Regions from separate parts of the Curvivirga sp. genome, predicted to be linked through region 2. Evidence: riboswitches for the same ligand, from Rfam matches in the RefSeq annotation. Region 2 holds a riboswitch; each other region holds the start of a gene.
The links. A riboswitch is a leader RNA that binds a small molecule or an ion and turns the genes downstream of it on or off. The one in region 2 is predicted to bind cobalamin.
Positions count from the first base shown of each region.

Region 1: another riboswitch for cobalamin. It lies ahead of ACOQOA_RS13055 (aromatic ring-hydroxylating oxygenase subunit alpha); the one in region 2 lies ahead of ACOQOA_RS11465 (ABC transporter substrate-binding protein).
Region 3: another riboswitch for cobalamin. It lies ahead of ACOQOA_RS13680 (hypothetical protein); the one in region 2 lies ahead of ACOQOA_RS11465 (ABC transporter substrate-binding protein).

Region 1 covers NZ_CBDCOT010000009.1:1,612,599-1,623,250, forward strand. Annotated here, with positions in the region: gene ACOQOA_RS13050 (2Fe-2S iron-sulfur cluster-binding protein) at 1-903, opposite strand, end outside; gene ACOQOA_RS13055 (aromatic ring-hydroxylating oxygenase subunit alpha) at 909-2,141, opposite strand; cobalamin riboswitch at 2,279-2,508, opposite strand; gene ACOQOA_RS13060 (NADPH-dependent FMN reductase) at 2,692-3,294, shown strand; gene ACOQOA_RS13065 (acyl-CoA dehydrogenase family protein) at 3,424-4,551, opposite strand; gene ACOQOA_RS13070 (acetyl-CoA C-acyltransferase) at 4,581-5,771, opposite strand; gene ACOQOA_RS13075 (fumarylacetoacetate hydrolase family protein) at 6,066-6,902, shown strand; gene ACOQOA_RS13080 (glycerate kinase type-2 family protein) at 6,935-8,230, shown strand; gene ACOQOA_RS13085 (LysR substrate-binding domain-containing protein) at 8,227-9,108, opposite strand; gene ACOQOA_RS13090 (2-aminoethylphosphonate--pyruvate transaminase) at 9,285-10,487, shown strand; gene phnA (phosphonoacetate hydrolase) at 10,526-10,652, shown strand, end outside.
Region 2 covers NZ_CBDCOT010000009.1:1,267,225-1,277,876, forward strand. Annotated here, with positions in the region: gene ACOQOA_RS11455 (DUF637 domain-containing protein) at 1-515, shown strand, start outside; gene ACOQOA_RS11460 (DUF6966 domain-containing protein) at 512-790, shown strand; cobalamin riboswitch at 1,179-1,375, shown strand; gene ACOQOA_RS11465 (ABC transporter substrate-binding protein) at 1,667-3,241, shown strand; gene ACOQOA_RS11470 (ATP-binding cassette domain-containing protein) at 3,279-3,983, shown strand; gene ACOQOA_RS11475 (ABC transporter ATP-binding protein) at 3,989-4,762, shown strand; gene ACOQOA_RS11480 (ABC transporter permease) at 4,789-5,760, shown strand; gene ACOQOA_RS11485 (ABC transporter permease) at 5,777-6,550, shown strand; gene ACOQOA_RS11490 (DMT family transporter) at 6,566-7,468, shown strand; gene ACOQOA_RS11495 (efflux RND transporter permease subunit) at 8,055-10,652, opposite strand, start outside.
Region 3 covers NZ_CBDCOT010000009.1:1,734,111-1,744,762, reverse strand. Annotated here, with positions in the region: gene ACOQOA_RS13695 (hypothetical protein) at 1-747, opposite strand, end outside; gene ACOQOA_RS13690 (COX15/CtaA family protein) at 873-1,925, shown strand; gene ACOQOA_RS13685 (methyl-accepting chemotaxis protein) at 1,947-3,650, opposite strand; gene ACOQOA_RS13680 (hypothetical protein) at 3,837-4,100, opposite strand; cobalamin riboswitch at 4,131-4,352, opposite strand; gene ACOQOA_RS13675 (methyl-accepting chemotaxis protein) at 4,522-6,099, shown strand; gene ACOQOA_RS13670 (TerB family tellurite resistance protein) at 6,178-6,909, shown strand; gene ACOQOA_RS13665 (ABC-F family ATP-binding cassette domain-containing protein) at 6,954-8,753, shown strand; gene ACOQOA_RS13660 (N-acetylmuramoyl-L-alanine amidase) at 8,757-9,449, shown strand; gene kynU (kynureninase) at 9,471-10,652, shown strand, end outside.

The DNA.
Region 1 (10,652 bases), 350 kb from region 2:
TAGGCCGGATGATCGTGCGGCTGCTAATACCGTTTCTGTCTCAGGCACTTTGATAGTTACATCTGATGAGGTGAAGTGGATTTCGGCCTTGCTTTCATCATCAGGGATAACATCATCCAAATCAGGTTGTTCTGCCTCGGTTTTAACAGGCGCGCCAAAGCTTTCTTGGAAATAATTATCCATGTTAAAGCCAAGTCCGGCTAAGGCTTCACGAACCGCTTGCATAAATGGTTCCGGGCCGCAGCAATAAACTTCGCGATCAAGATAATCTTGCGCCATAAGACCAAGCATAAGCTGATTGAATTGACCTTGATAGCCAGTCCAAGGGCTATATGGGTCAGGTTCTTCAACCACGAATTTTAGATCAAGACCAGGTGCACGGCTTGCCATTCTTTCTAAGCCTTGCTTGAAGATGATTTCAGAAGGTCTCTTAGCACAGTTGATGAAGACGATATCTAGGTCGTGACCTTCATCCCACATATAAGTGGTCATCGACATCATCGGTGTGATGCCAGAACCTGCTGAGATAAAAAGATATTTAGAGGCTTTGCTATCTGCGTTTGTGAAAACACCTGCAGGCCCCATAGCTTTCATACGCATGCCCGGTTTCAGGTTATCAAGCATCCAGCGGGTCCCAATACTACCTTCCTGAGCCTTCACTGTAACTGCAATCAATCCCGGACGTGAAGGTGAGGAGGAGATGGTATAGGTTCGATGAACAACCCCGCCCGGTTGATCCGGTGCGGGGATTTCCAATGTTACAAATTGGCCTGGTTTATAGTCAAAATACGCGCCACTTGGTGAGCGAAAACTAAAAGTAGCCGTATTTGGAACTTCTGGTACGACAGAAACGCATTCAAGTATTTCGCTATCTTTCCAGAACGATTTGTTCGCCATGTTCATTTGAATTACTCCGCTGCCAATGTAATTGGCGACAAGCCTTTTTGAAGTGTTTTACAATACCAGTCTACGAATTGGATAACGCCGCTTTCTTGGGTTGGTGAATATGGTCCTGGTTCGTAAATAGGGCTATTAATACCTTGTTGATTATCTTCAACAACGCGACGATCTTCGTCATTTGTCGCTTCCCAGACTTCCGTTAGGCGTTTGATGTCATAATCAACACCTTCAACAGCATCTTTATTAACAAGCCATTTTGTTGTGACTTCTGTTTCTGTCGGGCTTACCGGGGTGACACGGAAGACGATAGAATGATCAGGAAGGAAATGGTTCCAAGTTGTTGGATAATGGAATTTAACCAATGCACCTGCATCAGGAAGAGCAATGCGACCCAAAGGTTTTGTCACAGCTGGTTTTGTGTCCATTGTGTAACTTTGTGCCCCATCTTTTAATGGCATACGTGCAAGACGATATTGTCCATCTTGGTTGATGTGGAATTTAGACGTTAATCCAACGGCTTCGCATCGATCAAAATGAGCCTGTAAATGTTCAGGAGCTTCATCACCTTCAACGCCAGTGATAGAAGGATCATCGGAATAGGTGCGACATAAAGCCGGGTGGTTACCACCACAATGATAACATTCGCGGTTGTTTTCCCAAACCAGTTTCCAGTTGCCATTTTCGATAATCGTGCTTTCGAACGCGACCTTCGCATTTTCTAGATCGTGTGATTGCAAATAGGGCTCCGCAACTGATTTAAACTCTTCAAAATCTGGTGCATCATCAGCAAGGCAAATATAGACTAAACCTGCAACTGTACGACAATGTACTGTTTTTAAGCCATGTTGGGATGGATCAAATTCCGGTCCCATATCACGGGCCCAAAGCAAAGATCCATCCAACTCATATGTCCATTGGTGATAGGGGCATACAAGCTTAGGTGCTGTGCCTTTTGCCACTTTACAAATCACAGAACCTCTATGACGGCATGTGTTATGGAATGCACGGATTTGCTGATCAGCGCCCCGCACAATGACAACACTATATTCACCAACTTTATAGGTGACAAAGTTACCTGTTTTTGGAATTTCACAACTTGGAATGGCGAATAGCCATTCGCGATAATGAATGTTTTCTAAATCCGCCGCAAAAATTTCCGGATCGGTGTAGAACGGCCGCTCTAAAGAATGATTTGGCTTCCGTGTATTTAACAAAGACAACATATTAGGTGTCGTATTCATAATAACCTTGCTCCTCAAAAAAAGGTCGTTATGAATTACGGATTGGCTTTATTTATGGTGGGAACAAGGACCGAAAATGCTGCTGCCTAGCATTTTCATCGGTACCTATATCTCAGCCAAATCGCCCGCCGCAATTCTGTGGACTGTTACATCTAGGCTGGTTTCCGGGCTTAAAGGATGAAGTGTTACGCCTCATATTTGAACAACCTTCCCGGGTGGCTAGACCCAGTGGTATTTTGTTCAAACTACACCTTATTACCGTTGCGGGGGCAGCACTGGATTCGATTACTCTCACCAGTTTCCCAATTATCTCCATCTAGTTTTTGATCAGAAAACGAGATGGGGCACCAAAATGTAAATCTTGATCTCTCAAGATGAGCACACATTACCAATTTTTGTCTGGAGCATATTTCAATTTGCGCCAAGTTAAATTAATCTCGCGACGAAGTAATATAATTTTGAGAAAAAGAAATAAGCGAAATTTCAAAATTTGGGTCTTATTATGATGTTGGGGTCATAAAATTTGATCCAAAAAAATGAGGGTGGATAAATGAAGATTACAGTTGTCTCTGGAAGCATACGTGAAACGTCACAATCTGATCGTATTGCAAAGATAGTTCAAAATACAATTAATGAACTGGATATGGATGTTGAGGCGGATATGGTTTTTTTGAAAGATGAAAAGATACCGCTATGGGATGAAGGGAAATGGAAGGCTGACAGCGATATCACGAAACATTGGAAACCAATCTCGGATAAATTAAAAGCATCTGATGGTTTTGTGATCGTGACACCTGAATGGGCTGGTATGGCACCACCACATCTTAAAAACTTCTTGTTAATGTGTGAGGCGGGTGAGTTGGCCCATAAGCCTGCACAGATTGTTTCAGTGAGTTCTGGTATGGGAGGCGCTTATCCTGTTTCGGATTTACGCGTTTCAGGATCAAAGAATAATATGATCACATGGTTACCTGATCATATCATTTTGCGAAATGTCACAAATTTGTTCATTGAAGACTTACCGACTGACCTTGATACCGAATTATTGGCACGGATCAAATATAGTATGACTTATCTGGCGGCCACAGCAGAAGCGTGGAAACCTGTTCGTGATAAATATCAAAATCGTAAAGAGTATAAATTTGGTATGTAACTGAAACTTTATACGACGTTTAGAAACAAAAAAATGGGTATCGACTTTAATCATCGATACCCAATAACTTGTTCAATAATGAACAGAGTTAGAGCCTTAATCTAAGACTCGCAGGAAAATCATAAATTCTTAAGCCATTTGACGGGCAATAATAATTTTTTGAATGTCGGAAGTACCTTCGTAAATCTGGCAAATCCGTACATCGCGATAAATTTTTTCAACTGGATATTCGCGTAAATATCCATACCCACCTAATGTTTGAATGGCAGCTGAGCATACTTCTTCCGCAATTTCAGAAGCGAAAAGTTTTGCCATTGCTGCTTCCCGTAAGCAGGGCACACCTGCATCTTTCATACGTGCCGCATGTAAAATCAACTGACGTGCAGCTTCAAGTTTTGTATCTGCATCGGCCAGACGGAATTGGACAGCTTGATGTTCAAAGATAGGCTTACCGAAACTTGTCCGTTCTTTGGAATAGGCAAGCGCATAATCAAAAGCAGCTTGTGCCATGCCAACAGATTGAGAGGCAATGCCGATACGTCCTGTTTCTAGGCTGCTTAAAGCGATACTATAACCCTGACCTTCGCTGCCAATAAGATTTTCATCAGGCAAAAACATATCATCGAACTGCAGGGCGCATGTGTCAGACGCCATTTGGCCCATTTTTTCTTCGACACCGGCGATATTGAAACCTTTTGTATCATTGGGGGCGTAAAAGGCACTTAATCCTTTTTTACCTGCTTCTGGATCCGTCGCGGCAAATAGGATCGTTGCCCCACCAATACGGGCCGAAGAAATAAATTGCTTTGACCCATTAATAATGTAGCCGCCATCCGTTTTAACTGCCCGCGTGCGAAGTGCGGAAGCATCTGATCCGGCATGTGCCTCTGTTAAGGCAAAACAACCAATGAACTCTCCGCGCGCGGCAGGCTTCATCCATTTTTCTTTTTGCTCATCACTTGCAAATTTATCAAGGATGGCAAGGAAAGGCGCATTGTGAACGGACAGCATTGTTGAAACTGCACCATCCCCCGCTGCGACTTCCATTAAGGCAAGTGCATAAGACACATAATCCGCACCTGCACCATCCCATTCTGGATCAATGGTCATACCTAGGAAGCCAAGTTCTGCCAGTTGTTTACGGACAGATTCCTCAATCTCGTGATTTTCTTCGCGTTCAACGGCTTTTGGTTTTAAGACATCATTTGCGAAGTTACGTGCCATATCCTGAATGAGTTGTTGTTCTTCTGTCAGCATTATATGCCTCCTTTGAATTCAATCAGTGATTATACACGTTCAATCGCAACAGCAGTACCTTCACCACCGCCAATACAAACGGCGGCAACACCACGTTTTTTGTCTTCTACTTCTAAGGCGTTTAGTAAGGTGACGAGAATACGTGCACCGGATGCCCCAATTGGATGGCCTAATGCACAGGCGCCGCCATGGATGTTTAACTGATTACGGGATACGCCTAATTCATTCATGAAAGCCATCGGCACAACGGCAAAGGCTTCATTCACTTCCCATAGGTCAACATCTTCAACAGACCAATCTAGCTTTTCTAGAAGTTTTTTTGTTGCGGGAACCGGCGCGGTAGAGAACCAGCCCGGTTCTTGTGCATGCGACCCATGTCCCATGATTTTCGCGCGAATTTTATAACCATGTTTTTTTGCAACAGATTCCCGCATTAGAACAAGCGCGGCTGCACCATCGGAAATGGAGGATGCATTTGCCGGTGTCACTGTGCCATCTTTGCGGAAGGCTGGTTTGAGATGTGGAATTTTTTCCGGACGTGAATTACCCGGTTGTTCATCCTTATCAACAATTGTCTCGCCTTTGCGGGTTTTAACTTTGACCGATGTGATTTCATTTTTAAATTTATCACCTTCTTGCGCTGCTAACGCATTACTTAACGACTTCAAGGCATATTCGTCTTGTTGTTCACGGGTGAATTGATATTTATCTGCACAGTCTTCGGCAAATGTGCCCATCAGGCGGCCTTTTTCATAAGCATCTTCCAGACCGTCAAGGAACATATGATCAATCACTTCGCCATGACCAAGGCGGGCGCCTCCACGCATTTTAGGTAAAAGGTAAGGCGCGTTTGTCATGCTTTCCATGCCGCCAGCAACAACGATCTCACCATTATCTGCTTTAAGTTGATCAAAGGCCATCATCACAGTGCGCATACCAGACCCACACATCTTATTTAGAGTATTCGCAGGTGTCATATCTGTGAGGCCTGCCGCAAACCCTGCTTGACGCGCCGGTGCTTGTCCTTGTCCAGCTGATAGCACACAACCCATATGTAATTCGTCTACAAGCTTTGGATCAACATTGCTTTCTTCCAAGGCAGCTTTGATCGCTGCTCCACCAAGTTGAGATGCAGTAACATCGGAGAAATCGCCTTGCATACCGCCCATCGGGGTACGTTTTGCGCCTACAATTACGATTGGATCATTTGCTTCAGCCATGGTTCTTCCTCACCTGAGTAGCTTTTATATGGCGAGAGTATACGCCAATAATTACATTGATGTGATTGCTAATTTGAAAAGTAGAGTGCTTTACGTTAACGTAAACGTCAAGTAAAAAGAGTTGTGAATTATTGCAATGCAGCAAAGTTAAAAATAGCTAAATCCGTGTCATGTTGGCATTTTAACATTGATTGAGATACTCCTTGTATAAATTTTCATAAGCCAAACTGACCAAACAGTTTTATAAAGACGCTAATGAAACTTATAAAATAAGCCTCTGACAGGGAGATAAAGATGAAACTATTACGTTATGGTGATGCAGGGCAAGAAAAGCCGGGCCTTCTAGATATTGATGGTAATATTCGCGACTTGTCCGGCATTGTGGATGACATTGATCCAAAATTGTTATCAGATATTTCCATATTGAATAATGTAAATATTGCGAATTTGTCTGTTGTCTCGGGCGAGCCACGGATCGCGGCGCCTGTATCAGGTGTCGGGAAAGTTATTGGCATAGGATTGAACTATTCCGATCATGCGGAAGAGGCGGGGATGGACGTGCCATCTGAGCCTATCATGTTTATGAAGGCAACGTCGTCTATTTGTGGGCCGAATGATCCAGTTATCATTCCACGCGGATCTGAAAAAACCGATTGGGAAGTAGAACTTGGCGTCATTATTGGCAAAGGCGGCAAATATATTGAAGAGGAAGATGCGCTGGATGCTGTTGCCGGCTATTGCGTGATTAACGATGTGTCTGAACGTGCCTTTCAAATAGAAAGACAGGGTACTTGGGATAAAGGTAAATCAGCCGATCATTTCTGTCCCATGGGGCCATGGCTAGTGACTGCTGATGAATTTGGTGACCCGCAAAATAAAGATTTGTGGTTGGATTTAAATGGCAAGGTAACCCAGCGAGGCAACACCAATAAAATGGTATATGGCGTAGCCCATGTGGTTTCATACTTAAGCCAATTTATGACATTGCATCCGGGTGATGTGATTGCGACAGGCACACCGCCCGGGGTTGGTATGGGGATGAAACCTCCTCTATTCTTGAAGACGGGTGACGTACTTGAGCTAGGTGTCGAAGGTTTAGGTCGACAGCGACAAGCCGTGATCGCGGATTAAACGATGCTTGGTTATGAAAGAGAGAAACGCCCATGTTAACACTCAATGAAAAACGGGCGCTGGCGTTGAATGCTTTTCTCGCAGCAATTAAAGCTGCTGATCCAAAGGAGGCGATAGAGAGGCATCTGTCGAAATGGCTGGAAGAGGAGGGAGTGAATGTTTCTTCTATTATTCCTATTGCTGTCGGGAAAGCTGCTATTCCTCTAATGCAGGGGCTTTTATCTGTCATCCCCTCTGAGAAATTGAAACAAAAAGGTTTGGTGATTACCAATCGCGAAAATCATATGGATATTGATGGTGCTGAGGTTCTTGTTGCTGGCCATCCCTTGCCAGATGAGCAAGGATTAATAGCCACACAGAAACTGATCGAAATTATCTCTGATGCATCTGACGAAGATCATATTCTATTCTGTGTCAGCGGCGGTGCTTCCGCTATGTTACCAGCACCTTTGGACAGTATTTCATTAGCAGATAAAATTGCTACGACCGATCTTTTGTTGGCAAGTGGCGCTGACATTGTTTCTGTGAATACTGTCCGTAAGCATCTATCGAAGATCAAAGGCGGTGGTGTTGTAAAGTTGGCGGCCCCCGCAAGAATAACATCCTTTATCCTATCAGATGTGATTGGTGATGATTTAAGCTCAATTGCTAGTGGGCCCACAGTGGCTGATGAAACCACATTTCAGGATGCAGAAAATATTTTAAGACAGTTTCATATTTGGGACAAAGTGCCTCAATCAGTCCGTGATGTTTTAGGGGCTGCGGATGAAGAAACATTGAAACCCGATGATCCGCGTCTATTTCTAACTCAAAATTATTTGATTGGTTCAAATGCTGTTAGTGTTGAAGCTGCTATGAATTATCTCTCAGAGGCTGGGGTGGAGTTGCTTGAAACACCATATCCTTTGGAAGGAAATGCCAGAGAAGAAGCTGTTGCTCTGGTTTCGTCTGTTTCAGCTATTCCTAGTACTGATCAAGTTAGTGCTCTCGTAACAGGTGGGGAAACAACCGTGAATCTTATCGGAGATGGGAAGGGGGGGCGCAATCAGGAATTTGCGCTGGCCTTTATGTTATACGCTATGGAAAAAAGACTTCCACATGAGTGGGTTTGTTTAAGCGGTGGTACAGATGGGCGGGATGGCCCAACTGATGCTGCTGGTGGCATCACAGATAAAGACAGCTTCATGCGTATGATGAAGAAAACCAGAAACCCCGTACCTGAACTTGAAAATAATAATGCGTATGAAGCGCTTAAGGCTTCGGAAGACTTAATTATGACAGGCGGCACAGGTACGAATGTAGCGGATATTCAGATTGTTTTGATCTAAACATCACCTTTGTTTTTGATATAATCCCGCGTGGCTTGCATGAAGGCTTTGATCGCACCCAGATGTGCACGATCTTTCATGCAAACAACTGATTCTGTAAGGAGACGCGTGCAATCATCAATCGGGATCGCTTTCAGGCGGCGATCATAACCAAATTCCGGTTGGGTCACAAAGCCGACACCAATACCTGCGGCTACTGCATCTTTTAAGGCTTCCAATCCATCCACATCCATCACAACTTTCGGCGTGATTCCCTTATCCGCAAATTCCTGTTTAATGGTTTGAATTGTACGTGATCCACCTTCACGGAATACAAGTGCTTCTTCACGTAAATGATCCAAAGTAATGCTATCATATTGGGCTAGTGGATGGCTATTTTCAACAAAGGCAACCAATGGATCACTGCGTAAGGGAATGAATTCAAGACGATCATCACCCGGAGGTTCCGCCAAGACGGCTACATCGGCCGTAAAATCAAAAATCTGATAAAGTGCATTTTGGGAATTCGCGACCTTAAGAGAAACGGAAACGCCGGGATGTTTTCGACGAAAATCCCCGACAGTCTGGATGATATGTAAAGGTGAATCCGCAGTAATGTTCAAATGACCAACACGCAGTTTTTGGCTTTCTGAAAGTAGCTCAATCGCCTGTTTTTCATATTCAAACTGACGCTTGGTAATTTCAAATAAGGCCTGCCCCAATTCGGTTGGTGTTACCAAGCGTTTATGACGATTAAAAAGCAAGATACCAAAACGTTCTTCTAGTTTACGAACCTGATCAGAAATCGCAGGTTGTGTAAGGCCTAACTCATTGGCAGCCTTAGAAAAACCACCATAAGTGGCAACTGCATGAAAGGCACGAAACTGGGCATAATACATGGCATTATCTCTTACATATTAGTGTCACATAGTTCTGCTATAAACATATCTGCTTTAATATAAGTAAAACTTATAAATTTGATATGAATTAACGATTTGAATTATTATTAGCGATATGCGAAACAATGTCCAGAAGATAATTTTCAGAAGTTACATACCTAATTTGAGAAAAACAGATGACGAAACAAACACCACGTGAGAACGGTCCATTTGCTGATTTAGCACCTGCAGGAACAGAACCTGCATTGTTGACACCGGGCCCTTTGACTACTTCCATGCGTACAAAAGAATCCATGCTTCGGGATTGGGGGTCTTGGGATGATGACTTTAAAGCGATCTCCAAAGAAATTCGCATTCGTTTGGTTGATATGTGTGACGGTGGTGAAGATTACGATTGTGCCTTGATGCAAGGCAGCGGTTCTTTCTCTGTGGAGGCAATGTTGTCTTCCTTCATCCCGAAAGAAGGCAGTAAAACACTATTGTTGATGAATGGTGCTTATGGGCAACGTTCCAAGAAAACAATGGATTATCTTGGTCGTGATTACGTTGAATTGGATAAAGGTGATTACTTGCCACCAATGCCAAATGAAGTTGCAGATATTCTGGATAATGATCCGGCAATCAGCCATGTGGTTTTGGTTCATTGTGAAACCAGTTCCGGTATCTTGAACCCGCTAAAAGAAATTTCTGATGTTGTTGTTGCTAAAGGTCGCAAGCTTTTAGTCGATTCAATGTCTGCATTTGGTGCTGTGCCATTATCAGTTAAGGATATCCCTTTTGAGGCTATGGTATCTTCTGCCAATAAATGTATCGAAGGTGTGCCGGGCTTTGGATTTATTGTGGCAAAGAAATCAGCGCTGGAAGCAGCAAAGGGAAATAGCCATTCTTTGGCCTTGGATGTGCATGATCAATGGGCGCATATGAATAAGACAGGCCAATGGCGTTTCACTCCGCCAACCCATACAGTGGTGGCCTTTCTAGAAGCGCTTTACCAACATGAAGAAGAAGGTAATGTGGAAGGTCGTCATGGCCGTTATCTAAATAACCGTCAGGTGTTGGTTAAAGGTATGCGCGAATTGGGCTTTGAAACATTATTGGAAGACCGTTGGTTATCTCCAATCATTACAACTTTCTTCTGCCCTGCTCACAAAAATTTCGATTTCGCAACTTTCTATGCAGAAATCAAAAAGGAAGGTTACATCATCTATCCGGGCAAATTAACGGTGGTTGATAGCTTCCGCGTTGGCAATATCGGCCAACTTTTCGAAGAAGATATGAATGGTGTTCTGGCTGCCATGAAAAAAGCCTGCGCTTCTATGGGGGTGGATGATTGTTCCCCGCCTGCGGAAGCTCTTGAACAACGCAAGCTGCAAGCTTGATTGAATAAACTAATGGATTTGAATTAAAGGATAAAATTATGTCTGATAAACCAGCTTCTGTATCTGTAAATGGCCGCGATTATAAATGGCCGTCCCGTCCGGTTTGCGTTGTATGTATCGATGGTTCTGAGCCAGCTTACATTGAAAAAGCAATTGAAATGGGTG
Region 2 (10,652 bases):
TATCAACTGTTGCTGGACTTGCGGGTACAGCGAAAGCTGTCATAAAATCGGGTTTAAATAAGTTAGATGTACAAGTTGCTACAAATAGATTGCCGGATTTCCAACATGGTATACCACAAGGCGAATATGATGCTATTAATCCCGGTCCACTTGATGATGGTTTGGCAGGAACTTTTTCTGGTGGAAAGTATACGGAAGTTGTTTTAGATAAAGATGTGATCTTACATCGGGCTGGTACAGAGGATACACCTCTAGGACAATTTTTTACGCAAAATTCTCCGGACGGTGTTCTTAAAACAAGAATTGATAGTGCAGTATTACCTGAATGGCCTGGTGGAGGTGCATCGCCAATAGATTCAGCTTTTGAGGTGAAAATCCCCGCAGGAACAAGAGTATATGTGGGTGAAGTTGGTTCGCAAGGAGGAATATATGTTGGTGGAACGCAACAAATCGTGGTTCCTAAACCGTGGTTAATTGAGGGTGTTCAAGTTATTGGGAGTAAACCTCTTCAATGAGTAAGGTAGATATTGAAAAAGCCGAACTATATTTGTCCGAAATGGGAGAGTTATTAGAGAAAAATAATTGTTCTCCATTTTGGGCAAATAAATTGAAATCTCTCGCGGCAAAAAAAACACTGTGTCCAGATGATTTTAGGGTCCAGATTAAAAGTATGTTTGGTGGAATGGGGTCATTGAATGATCTTGTATTATTAGATGATGATGGGAAGGTTGATCGTGATCTTAATATAATCTTTGATGATTTGAGAAAGAAGTTATTTGATGTAATCTAGAGTATTTCCCTCCTTGGGACCCAGATTGAGGCCGCTAAAGCAGTCAATATTGATGCGGGGAATAACCTGACTGTCGATATTTTGGTTGATCAGATCAATGTGCATTACGGGGAAGAATCCAACAAGAAAACCCTAAAAATGATTATTAGGCTCAGTTAAATAAACTAGTTAGTTTGAATACAGGTGGGGAGTTTTCTTCAAAGCCCAGCATGACTTAAGCCTGATCGACAGATAGACTTGATACGAGAATAATAGGGGGTGTCTCGTGATAAAATTAACGCATATCCTTAACAAGCAAGACCTCGCATTTTTGATACATCTTGACGTATGAATTGTGCGTTCTTGTTAATGGTGCAAATTTAATTGACATGAGAATCGTTCTCATTTAACTATTTTTACAGATATTGGTGCTTCAAATTTTGAGGTGAAAAGGGAAATTGGTGAAAATCCAATACTGCCCCCGCAACTGTAAACGGTTAGCGTCGACTGATAATGCCACTGGTAGAAAATCGTCTATTGGGAAGGTTATGTCGAAAAGCAAAGATCCGTATAGTCAGGAGACCTGCCAGTATTAGCGTTACCCGTCCTTCATACGGGGAGGTTTGAAGGCATGGCAACCCATTGTGGTGACGCAACTTGTGTCGCTATGGTGGGAATTAATCAATATATCTGATCAATTTCCAAATAAATATGTGAGATCCGTTTAACTCAGTTACACAGTTAAATGGATTTATATGTTTTCTATAGCTTAATTTTGTTTTGGCTTTGATAGGAAGGCTCCCTCTCAACCTATCGATGATCAAAAAAAGATGTTGGCAAACGTAACACAAAACAATAAATGTTATGTTATAACATATCAAATATATGGAAAGTTCTATGCTATCTAAATTACACAATTTTTCTGCAGCTGGTCTATTAGCTACCACTTTGATTGCGTCCGCAACATTTACTGCTACAAATTTGTCCACGGCTATGGCCGACGAAAATATTATGACAGTTGCCGTGCCTTTTGGCCCTAAAGGTTCCGTGCCTGATCCACGTGCCCGTCAAAATGGCTGGATCAGTAACCGCGCAGGGGTTTCAGAAACACTAATTGGCCTGACCTATGATATGCAACAAGCCCCAAGGCTCGCGGTTTCTTATGATCAAATATCACCGACAGAATGGAAAATTGGATTACGCAAAGGTGTAAAATTCCATGATGGTAGTGCAATGACCGCCCAAGATGTGAAAGCGTCTTTTGAAAAACTTTCTGAAGAAGGTCATTCGGCTCATAATCCACGGCTTGTGAAATTACTTGGTATCAAAGAAATTAAGATTGTAGATGATCACACTCTTGTTTTTGAAACCAATACACCAAATTCTGCTTTTCTTTGGTCTTTAACTGAGCCTTCGGCTGCTGTCATGAAAGAAGGTACTAAGGAACTTCCTTTAATTGGTACTGGGCCTTTTGTCTTCAAGGAAGCTGAAACGGGAAAATTCTATCGTACCGTTGGATTTGATCAGTATTGGGGAGGAAAACCAAATCTAGACGGTCTTGTTTTAGATACAATTCCTGATCCTTCAGTTGCGGCCTTGGCATTGCGTTCTGGTGACGTTGATGTTGTTACAAACTTCAATGAACAAGAATTTGATAAAGTGAAACAAAGCGGTGACTTTAATACCTATGCAACTGAAACTTTACGTCTGTTCTTTATTCAACCCCAAACAGAAAAAGGCCCGTTGAAACACAAAGTTTTGCGTCAGGCAATTTCATTGGGGCTTGATCGTGATTTGATGGTTCAGGTTGCACTGGCAAATGTGGGTGGTGCCGCGTCAAAATCTATCTTCCCACAACAAATGAAATCTTGGGTGAATAAAGCGGTTGACCTTCCGTTCAACGTAGAAAAAGCCAAAGAAATTTTGGATGCTGCAGGTATCAAAGATTCTGATGGCAATGGTATTCGTGAAGTCGATGGTGCAGACATTGTATTGAAAGTTCGCTCATACGAAGGTCGCCCTGCTTTGAAACCGTCTCTGGAAATTACGCAAGCCTTGTTGCAACAAATTGGTATCGGTGCGGAAGTTTCCATGGGTGAATGGGGTGCGAATAATGCATCTCTGGAAGCGGGTGAAATTGATATGCATCTTCAGGCATGGGGTACTGCCCCTCAAGGTGATCCAGACTATTTCCCATCCACACTTGTACAAACGGGGGCAAAGTATAATGTTTCTGGATACAGCAACTCTCTTGTCGATAAGTTGTTAGAACAGGGACGAAATGAGTTTGATAACGAAAAACGCAAAGTCTTCTATGATGAAGTACAAGAAATCATCAATGAAGAACTGCCTTTGATCCCTCTATTCCATAAAACACAGGTATCTGTGTCGTCTAAGGCCGTGGAAGGATATAAAATCCATCCTGCTGAAACTTACCTCGCAACACCAGAGCTTACTCTTGTTAAAGAGTAAAGAGCTGTTGTTGTCCTGCGCCGGGTTGAGTGTCCATATGGATACTCAGCCCATCTTGCAGGAGATTGACTTGTCTATCTATGCAGGTGAAAAAGTCGCTATCGTAGGCCGTTCTGGTTCTGGGAAATCTACTCTGCTGCGCGGTTTGTTTGGGTTGTATGCACCGATGAAACGAACGAACGGCAGTATTCAATTTCAGGACCAGATGAAATCTTCTGATATTGCCTATGTTCCGCAAAATCCAGATTTCGGATTTGATCCGCTAAAAAGGCTCGTTTGGCAGTGGAAACAATTTTGCAAATGGCATTTGAAAGCAGCTGGCAAAGAAGTTGAAGATTTACAAGAAACGCTTACTGCTTTCGGTTTACCAGCATTAGGTCGGAAATACCCACATCAATGGAGCCGTGGTATGCAACAAAGATTGCTTATTGCGAAAGCTATTGCGACACATCCACGATTGCTTGTTCTTGATGAGCCAACCTCCGCATTAGACCCAATAATTGCATCTGTTGCGTTGGATCATATCTCTGAATATTCAGTTAAAGAAAATATGGCTTTGCTTATGGTTACTCATGACATTGGGCTCGCCACAGAATTTGCTGATCGGATCATCGTTTTGGAAGGTGGGTTATTGGCGGAAAACACGCCGAAAGAACAATTCCTCAAGAAACCAGCTTCCGAAGCAGGAAAGTATCTGTTGAGGTTTAAATCTTGGTCCATAAACCAGAATAAGGCAGCTTAGTGGTTATGCTTCAAGAAAGTTTATTGAAAGTCGAAAGCTTAACTGCCTTCACTGATACAACAAATCTGTTAGAAAATGTAAGTTTTGCTCTTGATTGCGGTGAAACACTTTGCGTCGTTGGAGAAAGCGGCGCAGGAAAGTCGACGTTATTAAAATCGTTGCTAGGAATTCAACCTTCTCACTGGAAACGTTTTCAGCATCACTTAGTGAATGGTGACATTGAAATTATTAACGTTGAAAAACGAACTTTGGGTTTACCTTTTACCCAATGGGTGGCTCAAGATCCACTTGCGGCATTAAACCCGCGATTAAATCTAAATGATCTAATTTCCGAAACACTTTATAAGCAAAATCTTCCAAAAGGGGAAAGAGCCGACAAAGTTATGCATGCTTTGGCGTCGGTGGATTTGCCCACTGATTGGTTACAAAGAAAACCGACGGAGTTATCTATCGGGCAAGCCCAAAGAGTATGTATTGCGCGCGCGATCATCTGTGAACCGAAACTCATTTTATTTGACGAACCATTAAGTGCGCTTGATGCAATTACACAGAAACAGGTTGCCGAGACAATGCACACGATCCACCAGGAAACGCAATATGCACAGATAATAGTGACGCATGACCTCGGTTTTGCGAAGGCTTATGCAGATAAGATACTTGTCTTGAAAAACGGTCAAGTAGACGCTTATGCGAGCGCATCTGATTTTTTCACAACGGACCAAACTGAATATTGCCATAAATTGCTGACGGCAGCCCAAAAGTTAGGGGTACTTTACTAATGATAAGGAACTTCACGCCCTATCTGATGCATCTATTAGGCTTTATTACGGTATTGCTTGGTATCAGCCTTATAACTTTTGCACTTTATTATTTTTCTCCCGGTGACAAAGCAGAAGCTATTGCCCGTGCGACTTATGAAGGTGAGATTGCGTTCTCAAACGAAGTTATACAAGGGATCATTATAAAGCACGGTTTGGATAAACCCTTTTTCGATCAATACTTGGCGTGGTTATTAAAAACGCTTTCTGGTGACTTTGGAAATTCATGGGTTTCAAATGCACCAGCTATAGATATCTTTATGGAAAATGTTGGCGGTACCTTGGAGCTTTCCGCTTATTCATTGATGCTTGGTCTTTTCATTGCTTTCTTACTTAGTATTCTTTGTTACATATATCCTGGTAGCGTTATCGACAAAGCTGCAATTGCTATCTCATCAATTGGCGCAGCAATCCCTAATTTCTGGTTGGCGCTTATATTGATTTTCGTTTTTTCCGTGAGTTTAAACTGGTTGCCAAGCTATGGATCAGATAGTTTTAGTCATCAAATACTCCCTGTCATTACGCTCTCTTTTTGGGTTATCTCTTCACAAACAAGGCTTCTTCGATCCTTCTTCTTAGAAGCAAAGCAAGCCCCTTTTATATCTACATTACGAATGAGAGGCGTATCAGAGGTTGAGATCTTCCTGAAGCATGTCATTCCTCATTCTACCTCATCTGCCCTAACGATGATCGCTCTTGATTTAGCGCATCTGCTGGAAGGGGCAATTATCATTGAGATCATCTTTGTGCGAGGCGGGCTTGGATCTTTGCTGATCTACTCAGTAGGTGCGCGGGACTACCCAATGCTAATCTTGCTTACTTTGTTCTCAGCCATTGTGTATTTGCTCACTAATATCTTTGTGGAACAGGTTCAATCGCTTCTTGATCCGCGAAAACGTGTTGCACTTTTAAAAAATAAGAAAATCAAAGTTAGCTCTTTGATCCCCTCAAAAAATTAGTTCCATAGTCTCTATCATGCCTCTCATAATCATTATTCTTTGTGTTATTATTGCCTTGGTCAGCCCTTATGATCCCGTGCAACCGGATTTCTTAAGCCGATTGGCGTTACCTTCTTTTGTACATCCTTTGGGTACAGATCACTTAGGCAGGGATATGCTTAGCCGTATTGCCCATGGTGCCATTTATTCCCTTGGTCTCGCTTTTTTGATTGTATCGATTGGAGCTATCGTTGGTATAGCGCTTGGTATCGTTGCAGGCTACGCAGGCAAGAAACTTGATTATGTACTTATGCGTTTTACAGACAGTTTCTTTGCTTTCCCTGAAATCATAGCCGCGATTGCAATGGCAAGTATCTTGGGCCCTGGCACGCGTAATATGGTCATCGCATTAGCTCTTGTAAGTTGGATGAAGTTCGCCCGTCTTGCACGGACATTGACCGTAAACGTTTTAAACAAAGATTTTATTCTACAAGCAGAATTAAACGGCTTACCAAAATGGATGATTTTCAAGCGTCATATTTTGCCAAATATCTTTATGAATCTTTTGGTTTTATGGACCAATGCATGGTCGCGTACCATTCTGACAATCTCTGGTTTGAGTTTTATTGGATTAGGCGTGCAGCCGCCAAACGCAGAATGGGGCGCTATGTTATTAGATGGTAAAAGCTATATGTTTACCCATCCATGGATCATGATTTTCCCCGGCATAGCGGTTTTAGTATCGGTATTATCTATCAATATTATGGGAGATCGCCTTCGCGATCGCCTAGATACATTAAGTTATAAATAAGTATTTGAGATTATCATGCAAAACGATTTTTACGGAATTATCTTACGTATCGGTGCTACTTTCTTCTTCACGTTGATGGTGATTTTTATCAAGATTTTAGCTGAAGATTATCCTGTTGGTCAGACCGTATTTTTTAGAAGTGCTTTTGCAATGATCCCATTGGTGATGATGCTTGTTATTATGGGAGATTTTCCATCTGGGCTAAAAACCAAGCGGCCGGGCGGACATATACTAAGGTGTCTTTTAGGATGTGTGGCAATGTTTGCATCATTTGCCAGCTTAAAATACTTACCGCTTTCTCACGCATCTATTCTGGGCTATTTAGCGCCGATTTTAGCTATTCTACTAGCTCGTGCATTGTTAAAAGAAAACGTCACTTTCACTCGTTGGATTGGTGTTCTCACCGGCTTTTCTGGTGTGGTTGTTTTAATTCTTCCAAATATTAATCTTGTGACTATCGATCATCTCTACATGTTGGGCGTAGGACTGGCATTAGCGATGGCTATCTTCACGGCAGGCGCGAAAATTCAGATACGTAGTTTAGCATTATCAGAAAATGCCGGGGCAATTGCTTTTTATTTTGCTTTAACTTGTGCTATCGCAGGCTTGATTACATTACCGTTTGGTTGGGTCATACCAAATTCTGTCGATCTACTTTATTTGATTGGATCTGGCATTGCTGGCGGTATTGCCCATATTATGATGACTTTAGGCTACAAATATTCTGATGTGTCTAAACTGGCAGCGTTTGAATATTTATCCCTTTTCTTTGCAGTGATTGCAGATCTAGTAATCTTTAACATTATTCCGTCTTATGCCTTTTACCCTTCAGCAGCTCTGATCTTAATTGGATCAATAATAGCAGCGTTTAAAGATGATAAGTTTAGATTAATGAGAGTTAAGTTTAGGGCAAACTAACAGATTTAGTTTTGTTTTTAACAGGAAATAGAAGACATTATAATCTATCATAAAAAACGCGAACCCATATTTTAAGGATTCGCGTTTTATGTGTCATTCCATTCTCATTTTATGAGTCACTTCACACAACAATTGTAAAGTGACACATAACTTGCGAACAGGTTTACCAGAAACATTACGTTTTTTACAATTTGTGACACATAAAATGCGAACGTTTTGACTCATATCTTGAGAATTTTTGAAATAAGCCCGTTAAAAATAGGCGAAGCAATTTATTCTAGATTTAGGAATATTTATACTAGGGGATGTGGGCAGCTTTAATAATAAGGTTGTCTAATTTTTTTGATGAGAACTGAGGCTTCAATATTTTCTAATACTACAGATCAGTCTATTGTAAATAAGCTGAATGCTATTTCTATTGAAGATCAAGATTACTGGTCGTTCAAAGGCCGTTCAAAACTTACTCAATGTCATGCTTTGATGCAGTATCCAGCAAGATTTAGAAAGTTAAACTGTCATCGAGAGATGATAACAGTCTAACTCGTTTTTTTATATTTAGGGTAAGGTTATGTTTTAATATCTATCATCAGCGAAATTTTTTGATGAAGTAAAACCTTTTAATTGATTTCAAATCGTCAAACACCATGTATAGGCATGGAACAAGTATCAGGATAATAGCTGTTGAAAACAGCACACCAAAGCCAAGAGAGATGGCCATTGGGATAAGATATTGTGCCTGTAATGATGTTTCTAGCAAGATCGGTGTTAATCCGCCAAATGTGGTTAATGTTGTTAGCACAATGGGACGAAAGCGTCTTAGTCCAGATTGGCTGATGGCTTCATAGGCTGTAATTTCATCTCCCATTTCCGCACGTAAACGGTTAGCATAATCGGTCATGATCAAGGATGCGTTTAAGACTACGCCTGAAAGGGCCACGACACCCATCATGGAAATGATCGAAATATCATAACCCATTATAATATGCCCGATCACAGCACCTATTGCCCCAAAAGGAATAGCACTTAATACGATGAAGGGCTGGGAATAGTTTCTAAATGCAACCGCCAGTAAGGCATAAATGACAATCATAGCCAGTCCAAAATATTTCCATAATGCATTCATGGATTTCTGCATTTCAGCATTTGAGCCTTCAAAGCTCCATGATAATCCCGGATAATCGGCACGTAACTGGGGTAGAATATCGTTATTTAAACTGTTAACAATTTGTGTAATTTCACGCTTTGGTTCGACATCTGTTGATACATTGACAATACGCTTACCATTGCGACGTGTGATCGATGAAAATGCTTCGGTATAGGTCAGCTCTGTTACTTCAAATAGAGGTACTTCTGATCCAAGTGGTGTTTGAATAATGAAATTTTCTAAATAAGATAGATCATTCCGTTCTGACTCAGGTAGTTTTACGCGAATTTCTGTTTCGCTATTACTGCGAAGTTGACGTATGGCAAGCAAGCCAAAGAATGCACCTCTAAGCTGCTGTCCAACATACTCCGGGGTAAGCCCTAATGCACTTCCCTCTGGCAATAAACGGAAATCAATCCGTTTTTTGCCTTTGTCAAAATTGTCGCCAATATCAGAGGTGTTTGAGAACTTTTTCAATTCTTCAACAAGGCGTTGACTGGCTTTTTCTAGGACATTGATATCACTATGGCTGAGATCCACGCTAATATCTGCACGCCAGCCACCCGGGCCGCGCTCAGCCTCAAAATTGATTTGATCAACACCGTGGATATCGCCGATCTCGTCACGCCAAAGTTCGATCACATCTTTTGCGCTCATATCTCGTTCATTGGGGGGGCGCATAACAATTTCAACATCAATTGAATCTTGTCCGCGTACATTTGTTTTTATACCTTCTGCGACCTCATGTAAGTTATGTTCGTCATACATGCGCTTTGTTGCTTCGGTTAATTTTAAAGCCATGCGTCCGGCTTGGGCAGGCGTTGTACCAACAGGCATCGATATACCAGCTTCAATTTCATCTGCGGAAACTTCTGGCATATTGATTATTCCCATATGTGCGCTAGTCGCATAATTACCAATAACAATAAGGAATGCTAAAGCAGCAGTAATTGTGATGTAACGATTACGCAGGAATATCTCTAAAAATTTTTTATAGGGACCATACACAAAACGATCAAAACGGTTGGAGAAATTCATTTGAATTTGTTTGATTGAACGTAAAAGTAAATTTTTGTTTTCACCTTTTTTTACATGGCCTAAATGTGCAGGAAGAATAAAAAGGGCCTCAAATAAAGACAGTGTCAGTACAGTTATGACAACAACAGGTAATGGCCACCAGAATAAACCAGTTTCCCCCGGAATAAACAGCAAGGGTACAAAGGCAATAAGTGTTGTGAGGATAGAAAAGATAACCGGCATTGCCACTTGTTTTGTGCCGATAATCGCAGCTTTCATTGGGTCATTATGTTTTTTGCGTTCTTCAAATACATTTTCCCCAATCACAATAGCATCATCGACCACAAGACCGAGTGCCACTAAAAATCCAAATAATGAAACCATATTAATGGTGACACCCACAGGCGGTAGAAACAACACAGACCCCACATATGAAATTGTCATACCCATCATCACCCAAAAACCTAATTTTGCGGCAAGGAAGAGGGACAAGATAAGCAACACAATCACAATCGAAGATGTACCATTTTCTAAAATTAGATTCAGTCGTTCCCGGAAATCTTGTGCATTATTACTATCAATACGCCATTCCACACCCGGTGGGGATGTTGTTTCAAATTCGGTCATAATGTCCATGACCGCTTGTTCAATATCTAGGGGGGATTCACTGCCAGTTCTGAAAATTGAAAGTTCCACCGATGGCATGCCGTTAAAGCGGGAATGAAAATTACCTTCAATAAAACCGTCTTTGATTGTTGCAAGATCACCTAATTGTATAATGCCACCATCTTGATCAGCGATGATGTAGATGTTTCGTAATTCTTGAGCCCATATTTTACGCTCATTCATACGTAACAATATTTCCCCATCATATGTTCTTACCGCACCAGCTGGAATGTCTTGAGAAGACTGACTAATGACTTGCGATACATCTTGAAGCGTTAATCCATATTGGCGCAATGTATCATTACTGATTTCAACATGCGTAATATATTCTGGCACACGTTGCAGTTCTACTTGTGT
Region 3 (10,652 bases), 470 kb from region 2:
TTCCTGATTGAAATGTAATTTTCCAGAAGAAGTAACATGGACAATACGTGATGTATATGGTGCCTTTTCAGTCATAACATCTTCCAAGAATGGCCCATGCGCATTCCATTCACGACAATCCAGCATCTTCATTTTTCGACTGCCATTTTGCACAAGTAAATTTAAACTACATTGTTCAAATAATAACCATTGATGTTGTTTACGTGTCATGGCGCCCCATAACATAGGCAATTCCATACCATTCAGAATCATAACACCAGAATTCAGATACGCACTTTCCATTGGACATCCCATCGCTGCGGCTAAATTCTTAAATGGCTCAATATCGGCATCATGGGATTTACCAAAATCGTAAAAACTTTGGAAGGTCATACCCCCGGCATCCTGACAAATAGAAATATCTGCGCCCGTTGCTTCCATTTCTTCCATAATCGAAGACATTGCTGGGCGGAAATCTTCAGCCAAAATCATATCACAATCCAGCCAAACAAAACCGTCGACCCCAAGAGGCGTTAAATAATCATATAACGAGGCTTTACGATACCAAGCATGATCGTATTCTCTGAGTTTTTCAGGTAAAGGTAATAGATACCCTTGCGCATCAAGATAACGAATTTGTGCATCTGTTAACCCGAAATCAGCAACATAGATTTTTTCATCGGGCATAAATTCATGCATAGATTCTAAAAAGATCAGCAGATTAGGAAAAACAAAATCATTTGCCCCTGTTACCAATGGCCACCGCATCCAATTACCCCTTTTATACGTATTTATTTTAGCAATAAGTATGCGGGGTCTTGGCAAATTCTGCAAGGTGACTATTCTCTCAGCCAATCAAATAAACATAACCTTCATTCCATGGATACGAAGATATGACCCAACAAGCTAAAACGGAACGCCATATTGGTTTATGGCTAGCTCTTTCAGCATTTATGGTTTTCATGATGATGATCATTGGTGCCATCACACGCCTTACTGAATCTGGTTTATCTATGGTTGAATGGCGTCCGTTTATTGGCTGGATTCCACCAATCGGTGTAGAAGAATGGACACGCGTGTTTGAGCTGTATAAACAAACCAGTGAATATCAACTTGCAAATTTTGGAATGAGCCTTGAAGAATTCCAGAATATCTTCTGGTGGGAATATATCCATCGCGTTTGGGGCCGTATGATTGGTATTGTATATAGTCTCCCATTTTTCTGGTTCTTGTTACGAGGTCAAATCCCTAAAGGTTACAAACGTCATTTTACCGCCTTACTCTTCCTTGGTGGTTTTCAAGGTGTGATCGGCTGGTGGATGGTTAAAAGCGGATTTGTTGATCGTACAGATGTAAGTCAATATCGATTAGCAACTCATCTTGGTGTCGCATTCTTAATCCTAGGCTACTTAATCTGGGTGATGCTTGATTTTTTAGCCCCAATTGAACAAGGCCGTAAAGCGGTACAACGAAGTTTTCGCCGCCTAGGTGCTATGGCCCATGCCGTTATTTTCTTTACCGCAATCAGTGGTGCGCTCGTCGCGGGCTTAGGAGCAGGTCGCGTGTTTAACGATTGGCCATTTATGGATGGTGATTTCTTCCCAAATGGGTATTTCTGGCGTGACCCGTGGTGGATCAATTTCTTTGAAACTGTACAATCTGTACAGTTTAACCATCGAAGCATGGCGTATCTCACTGCAATTGTTATTGTTTGGCTGTGGATCGCAGCCAAAAAACATGACCTTGCCCAGCGTGCAAAAACTGCCATAAACGCATTACTTGGCATGCTTATCCTTCAAATCGCACTTGGTATCTCTACCTTGCTACTCGCTGTACCAATGCATTTAGCTGTTACCCATCAAGCAGGAGCAGCAATTACATTCGCGCTGTCTATTTGGGTGATGAAAGAACTGCGTGGTCAGAACGCTTCCTATTTTGATAAATAGGAAGCTGCTCTTATAATGTATTTACCTAGGCTTGTATCCAATACGTAGATTACCCCATTGGCGCCCCTGCACCATAATTGGGGTTACCAAATCTTTCATAAGGACATAACTACCACCGCCCATATCACGCAGGTAACTTTGAACTAGATAGGGTTGTTTATTGGCACCAGCAGCGGCGCCAGTACGATCTGCAAAGATACGACGATTACGACAATTCCCTGCATTCCACACGGGATCATCTGGTTTTTGTGCCTTATTGTAAATCACATTATGAGTTGGCAGATACCCATTCATATCAACAGCTGCACAGAAGACAACCTTGTCGTCAAACTCTAAGACAGGCTCCTGTATCGTCGGCAACACCTTATCCACAAAAGAAATATATTTGGTCATATGTTGTTGAGGATCGGAGCCTTCTACAGGGATGTAGCTTGTATCAAACAATTCCTCGACACTGATTTCGCCCCGACGTATCCCCTCTTCAAATGCATTAGAAATTCGCCCTGCGGCTTCCGCATTTAAACTTATATAAGGCTGATCCATAACATTTTCAGATTGAATAAACCGTATCACTTTTGACTGATCTTCGGGCGCGATCTCACCGTAAACTTTCTCGTCTCTTAGCTCACCAAAGCTCATTGTTATACGCAAGCCCGGCATTAACTCTACCGTCACAGATTTATGGGCTAACATACTTGCGAAAGGCTCAAATACATATCCCCCTGTATCTGCAAGATTCTGCACATCAAATACGCCTATACCCTCAACACGTCCTCGCATGGAAAAAGGAATATGACTAAGCATATGATTTTCGGTTGTGTCATCTTCTTCTAAAGCAACAGCTAAACGCAGTTCCATTTGCACAACCTGATCGTGCACTTCTTTCGACTTACTATGTTGGTTATCGCACGTGGCCTCAACATTCGCCATTTCTGCAGATAGATTTTCAATGGCTTCCGTTACATTACTTGTACTCAAGGCCGCCCGTTGAGCATTTTGGCCAATTTCCTGAACGGCCTCTACCTGTTCACCAACTGTATGATTGACTTCACTTGTATATTCTTCCACTTCCTGAATAGCAGATGAAATATTCTGAATTGCATCAACAACCTGTTTGGTGACGGATTGAATCTCTGAAATCTGATCCGTGATATCTTTTGTCGCATCTGCGGTTTGGCTCGCTAGACTTTTCACTTCACCAGCTACAACTGCAAACCCTTTACCTGCATCACCAGCCCTTGCCGCTTCAATGGTTGCATTTAAAGCTAGTAGATTCGTTTGGCCGGCAATACCTGCAATCAACTTCACCACATCACCAATTTTATCTGATGCCGAAACGAGCCGCTCAATAACATCACCTGCTGCATGCGCATCATTTGCCGCCCCATGTGCGCGTTGTGCAGTTTTTTGAATTTGATCCCCAACAACACCAATTGAGACATTCATCTCTTCAGTAGCCGCAGCCATAGCTTCTACATTTTGCGTCGCTTCCACTGCGCCAGAACGCGCCGTTTCTGATAACGCCCTAACAGCATCAATTGCTTTGGAAACTTCTACAGAATAAGCTTCAGCTTCGGCACTTGCTTCTTGTACATGGTGTACGGTGCCCTCAAACTCACCCCGAATGGTATTTTTTAATGTTCCTAAATCTCTAAGAGCCGTAAAGGCAGCCCTTTCGGCCTGTTGCCTTTTATCAACAGTTTCAACCTGATTAGCTTCGGTCAATTCTTCATCTCCCTATTGAACCAAAACCACACTCCAACAAACTTTCCCTTGAATGGTTTTGGCTAGGCTTTTTTTATTATTTACGAAGATTGGAACAGATTTTTGCGAAGATGGCTAGCAATTAATATTAGATTAATCAGATTAATAACCTATCATAGATAGGCTATTAAGTTAGAAGCCCTGAAATCAGTTCGCTAACTGGCGATTACGTCGACGCCTTTTAGGAATAGCTGCAATATTTTCTGCAACCTGACGTAACATATGACGAAGATCTTTTTGTACTTCTTTGGGAAGATTTTCCAGCGGACTATCTTGTTTTTCAAGAACTTTTTGCGCTTCCACCGCAGGAGACGCATTAACAGGCATTGTTAAAATCCAATGCATAAAAACTTCACGCGCCATTATCATAGATGCGTTAGATGACATAGAGCCAGATGTATTCTGATACATAATATTCCTTCCGGGGCACCCCGCCCGATGAGAGTTAACACAAATCACGGCAGGTTTCCTGGCTTTTGATCTATAGATACGCCTTCCCAAATTCCCTTAAAGAAAATTTCAGTGGCCTGTATCAAATTCCCCATACTTATCCATTATGGGAACGATCAACTACAGTTGCGGGGGCAGCTTTGGAATTTGCTATAATAGCAGCACCAAATTCCCTTTTCCTATCAAATAGGCACCGTAAAATTTATGTATGACAAATTAAATAAGTCAGCAAAAATTATTTTATCATATGCGACAAAAATTAATCATTTTTAAAAGAAATCATCTTATTGTTGCGAATAAATTTAGTTTCATCAATAATACATTATGTTCAGGAAGATGAATTTCTTATATTCATCAAGGGATTATTTCGCTGGGGGCGGTTATGAATTCTGCATCAAAAACGATAACAATAACTCTACTGATTGCATCCATGTTAGGATGGGTTCTAACCATATATAGCTTTCTAGCAGTCGACTGGATTGTAGGTATTGGATTTGCAGTTATAGCTGCATGCGCAACCATCGCGATATGCTATTACTTCTTTCGTGTGTATCAAAGAACAGTCAGTCTTATTAAAGACTTGGAAGAAATATCCGCAGGTAAGCGCGATATTAATTTTGAAAAATACGGGGATCCACATTCTGATTTCGTGCGTTCCGTTGAACTTATACAACAAAACTTCTTTGCTATTGATCAGTTCTTAGCAAAGGAATTCAAAGCCAAAGACGAAGAACAAAGATCACTAAACGAAGAACTCGTAGGCATCGCAGAAGGCCTAGATCAGCAAGTCAAGGAAACAGGTGTAAACGTTGCCCAAAATGTTTCCTTACTCAAATTTGTTTCTGAACAAATGTCCAGTAAAGCAGATACAGCTTCTGCCCGCATGAAAGAATTAGCTGATATCTCTCAGAATGTTGGTAATTCAGTTGACATAGCCGCAGACGAAACCAAACAGTTGCAAACTGATATTAATGATATTGGTCAAAAAGTATCTCAGGCGGCCTCTGTCGCACGCGAAGCGGTTCTCAAATCAAACTCTACGAGAGAAAGCATTCAAAGTTTATCTGAAGCGGCTAATCGTATTGGGGATGTCGTAACCATCATTACTGAAATCGCTGAACAGACAAACTTATTAGCCCTCAATGCAACAATTGAAGCTGCCCGTGCTGGTGAAGCCGGAAAAGGCTTCGCTGTGGTCGCCTCAGAAGTTAAAAATCTTGCCAATCAAACGGCAAAAGCCACTGATGAAATTCAAACACAAATTTCAAACGTTCAGAGTGCAACAGGAGATTCCGTTGTTGCGATTGAAGAAATTACAGAAGTTGTTAGTCAGATAGATAACATCTCAACATCTATCCAAGAAACAGTAGACGTTCAAATTGCCGCGACAAATGACATTACAGATCGTATTATGGAAGCAGCAAAAGGATCGCAAGGGGTATCCCAATCATCTGCTGAAATTCTGGAAGCTGTGACCACAACCAATGAAATGTCACAAGAAGTCCGAAATACAGCCGAACAATCTGCAAAAGATGTGGATAATATGACATCCCGTCTAACAGAATTGATGGGGAACCTGCGTCAATCAGCTATTGGCAATCGCAGAGAACATACTCGTTATACCCTCCCTTTCGAAGTAGACTTAGCGATAGATGGAATGGATTATAAAACTAATTTCATCGATATCTCGGTAGGTGGCGCATTAATGCCACCTTTACCTATTCCGCTTAACGAAGGGATGCCTTTCACACTTAAATTGGACGGCCTGGTAAACGTAATTGAAGGCACGGTATATCGCATTTCTAATAAAGGTGTACATTTAGAATTTAATATACCTGCAAGTGAAACGCATACGTTACAAATCTTTTTAGAACAATTCCCTGAAGCCGATAGTGAGGCTGCTCATCACGCCTCTGCAAATGATACAGATGGGGATGATGACGATGTGGATTTATTCTAGTCACATCCCTTGCAATGACGTATAGATAACCCACATAGATCAACAGTTTTGAAATCATTGAAAGCTTAGAAAAATAGCATGAGTATTTGGGGTAAAATTCTCGGCGGTGTTGGCGGTTTTGCTGTCGGCGGTCCGATTGGCGCACTTGTTGGTGCCTTGGGCGGTCACGTTCTTGATAAAATGCGCGAAGGTCCGGAATCAGACAGTCAAAAAGACCAAACAAAGACAATTACTTTTACGATTGGTGTCATTGTCTTAGGGGCCAAGATGGCCAAGGCTGATGGGCAAGTTACCGATGATGAAGTTATTGCTTTCAAGCAAGTCTTCCATGTGCCAGATCATGAAGTCAAAAATGTAGCCCGCATTTTTAATCAGGCCCGTCAAGACTCTCATGGATTTGAACCTTACGCCAAACAAATGGCAGATACTTTCAAAGACACCCCAAACGTTCTTGAAGAGCTTCTTTGGTGCTTAACTCATATTGCCAAAGCTGATGGCAAAATTCATCCGGGTGAGTTGGAGTTCTTGTACAAGGTTTCTCATATTTTTGGCTTCACGGATCAATGTTTCGAACGCGTTACAGGTCTCAAACAATCCGGGCAAGCTGCGGATCCATATGCTATTCTTGGTTTAAATTCATCTGCGAGCGATCAAGACATTAAATCCGCCCATCGTAAGTTAGTTATTGAAAACCATCCTGATAAGTTAACAGCCCAAGGGTTACCAGAAGAGTTTATTGAGATGGCAAACGAGAAACTTGCAACGATAAATGCCGCTTATGACGAGATAAAAAAACAACGCGGCCTTTAAAAGGCTTGCTTTAACTATAAACAAGAAAAGAATACAGGTTTAACATGGCCAAAGGTCCTGAATATCTGGCTTTGCGCAGCATACGCGCAGGTCATGGCACACCACCAGTTATCGAAGATGCTGACCTCAGCATTGCTAAGGGAGATCGTCTTTGCCTGATAGGACGCAACGGTAGTGGTAAATCTACATTATTAGCGGCGATAGAAGGTAAACTTGGGCTCGACAAAGGTGAACGATATGTTATGGCAGGGTTAAAGCTTGCCACTTTACCACAGGATCCCATTGCGCCTGAAAGCGGTACCGTTTTAGAATATGTCATAGCAGGTGGTGCAGAAGAATATCGTGCAGAATCTTTGATTTATGCTGTCGGTCTTATGCCTGATCAGGAAGCCAGCAAATTATCTGGCGGCCAAATTCGTCGGGCAGATTTAGCCCGTGCGCTAGCCCAAGACCCTGACTTACTTTTGCTAGACGAACCAACTAACCATTTAGACCTACCAGCTATTCAATGGCTTGAAGAAGAGCTCTCACAATTCCGTGGCTCCTTACTAATTGTCAGCCATGATCGTGCTTTTTTGAAGCGCGTCACAAATGGGGTTGTATGGTTGGATCGTGGCAGTCTACGTCGCCTTGATGCAGGCTTTGAGAAGTTCGATGCATGGGTCGAAGAAATCGAAGCCACTGAAGAAGCTGAACGCAATCGTGTTGAAAACTACATCAAACAAGAAGAAAGATATAAACTTCGCGGTGTAACTGCACGTCGCAAAAGAAATGTACGCCGCCTTGAAAGATTAGATAGCCTACGAAAAGAAAAACGCGAATGGCGCAATAACCAAACGGTAGGCAGTATTAAAACCCAAACGGCTGCAACGAGCGGTAAGCGTGTTGCAGAGTTAGAAAATGTCGATAAATGCTTTGGTGATTTATCTATCACCAAAGCATTTTCAACGCGTATTATGCGAGGTGATCGTGTTGGCATTCTAGGCCCTAATGGGGCGGGAAAAACCACATTGGTGAAGATGCTTATTGGCGAAGAACAACCTGATGGTGGTGAGATCAAACTTGGCATGAACCTGCAAACAGCTTGGTTTGACCAGCAGCGAGCGCAATTACCATTAAACTCCACACCTTGGGATGTTATCGGGGAAGGTTCTGATCAAATTCAACTCGGTGAGAACCAACGTCATGTGGTCGGTTATCTAAAAGACTTCCTATTCAATGAACAACAAATTCGCGGTAAGATCAGCACCTTATCAGGTGGTGAGAAGAACAGACTTTTATTAGCTAAAATCCTAACCAAGCCTGCAAATCTTTTAGTACTTGACGAACCTACCAATGATCTGGATATGGAAACTCTGGATTTGCTAGAAGAAATGTTAGCCGACTATGATGGCACTCTCATAGTGGTAAGCCATGATCGTGAATTCCTGGATCGTGTTGTGACTCAAACCATTGCCCTTGAAGGCAATGGTGTTATCCGGGAAGTTGCAGGTGGTTTCAGCGACTATCTACGTGAATATGGCAATACAGATAAATCCGTTAACAAGGTTCCCAAAAACAAAGAAACTTCTGAACAAGTCGAAACGCCAAAGCCAAAGAAAAAAGCAAGTAAGTTAAGCTATAAAGATCAACGTGATCTGGATATGCTCCCAGAAAAAGTTGATGCCTTAAGCTCAGAAATTTCAATATTGGAAACAACCTTGGCAACGCCGGATCTTTATTCCAAGGACCCGTTAAAGTTTCAAACAACGGCAGATACTTTGGATAAGAAAAAAGCTGAACTTCAAGAGGCAGAAGATCGTTGGCTGGAACTAGAAATGTTACAGGAAGAATTACAGGGATAGTAAATGGTAGAGATCATCCAACATCCTTCTCCCAATTATGGAGATAGACGTGATGGTAAGAAGGTAAGCCTTCTGATCCTGCATTATACCGATATGCTTTCAGCCAAAGCTGCATTAGATCGCATGTGTGATCCTGCAACAGAAGTCAGTGCGCACTATCTTATCAATGAAGATGGTCAAATCTACCAAATGGTAGATGAAAATAAGCGGGCATGGCATGCAGGTGTCAGTTGCTGGCATGAAGAAACAGATGTGAATAGTATTTCTATTGGTATCGAATTGGCAAATCCCGGACATAGCAACGGCCCATTACAATCTTTCCCTGAAAAACAAATCGAAAGTTTAATTGAACTCGCGAAGGATATTTGTATACGACATGATATTCCGACGGCAGGCGTGATTGGACATTCCGATATTGCACCGGGGCGTAAGGTTGATCCCGGACCTCTTTTTCCATGGAAAGAACTTGCAAAGGAAGGTCTAGCTATCTGGCCAAACGATGATCTATCAACTTTTCATATGGCAAATGATGAAAAAGTAATAGCCGCGGCTCTTGCCAAACTTGGTTATGATGTTAGGGATATCACTCAGGCCATATCGGCGTTTCAACTTCGCTTTCGTCCCAACAAACATGACGGTGAATTTGATCAAGAGATCGGACAAATCTTGGCTGCATTAACAAATAAGAAGAAATAGAAATAGGGGATAGGAATAACCATGTATACTTTGGAAAAATTGCAAAAATTGGATGCGCAAGATCCATTGGCTAAATATCGTGATGAATTTGAACTGGCGGATGGTTTAATTTATCTGGATGGTAATTCTCTTGGTCCTTTACCTAAACGCACAAAAGAACGTGTTATCAAGGGCATTGACGTCGAATGGGGCACCGACTTAATCACCAGCTGGAACAAGCATGGTTGGATGAATAAACCACACGATCTGGGCGATATGATTGCCCCAATCGTGGGGGCTGACAAAGGAACAATCAAGGTAGGCGACAGTACTTCTGTTAATGTATTTAAATCTGTTGCAGCGGCTTTAAAAATTGCGAAATCAGGCCGTTCTGTCGTCCTATCTGACACAGCAAATTTCCCGACTGATCTTTATATGATCCAAGGCTTACAAGAATTGATCGGTAAAGAAAACTGTGAGCTTAAGGTGGTTGACGAAACCGAAGTTGAGGCAAGCTTAACAGAAGAAATTGCCGTTCTTCTTCTCAATGAAGTTAATTTCCGAACTGGCCGTAAATACGACATGCATGCGATCACACAACAAGCTCAGGCAAAAGGTATCATTGTAATCTGGGACTTATGCCATAGCGCGGGGGCTTTCCCCGTTGATCTAAAAGGCACAAATACAGATTTCGCAATTGGATGTGGTTATAAATATCTAAACGGTGGTCCTGGCGCCCCGGCTTTTATCTATGTTGCGGATCGTCATAAAGACGTAGTCATCCAACCATTATCAGGATGGCATGGCCATAAATCTCCATTTGAATTCTCAACAGAATATGTACCATCAGATACTCAAACACGATTTGTGGTGGGAACTCCGCCTGTTCTTTCTTTACTCGCTTTAGAAGCAGGTTTGGAAATTTGGCAAGACGTAGATATGCAGCAATTGCGTGAGAAATCCCTAAACCTCACCGATGCATTTATCGAATTGGTTGAAACACGTTGTGCAGAATATGGTTTCACATTGGCAACCCCGCGTGAACGAGCACAGCGTGGCAGTCAGGTTTCCTTTGCCCATGAAGATGGTTATCCAATCATGCAAGCCTTAATCGCCGATAAAGTTATTGGTGATTTCCGTGCGCCCAATCTTTTACGCTTTGGTTTCACCCCACTTTATACAAGCTATCAAGATGTTTGGGATGCAGTTGACCGCTTACGTATT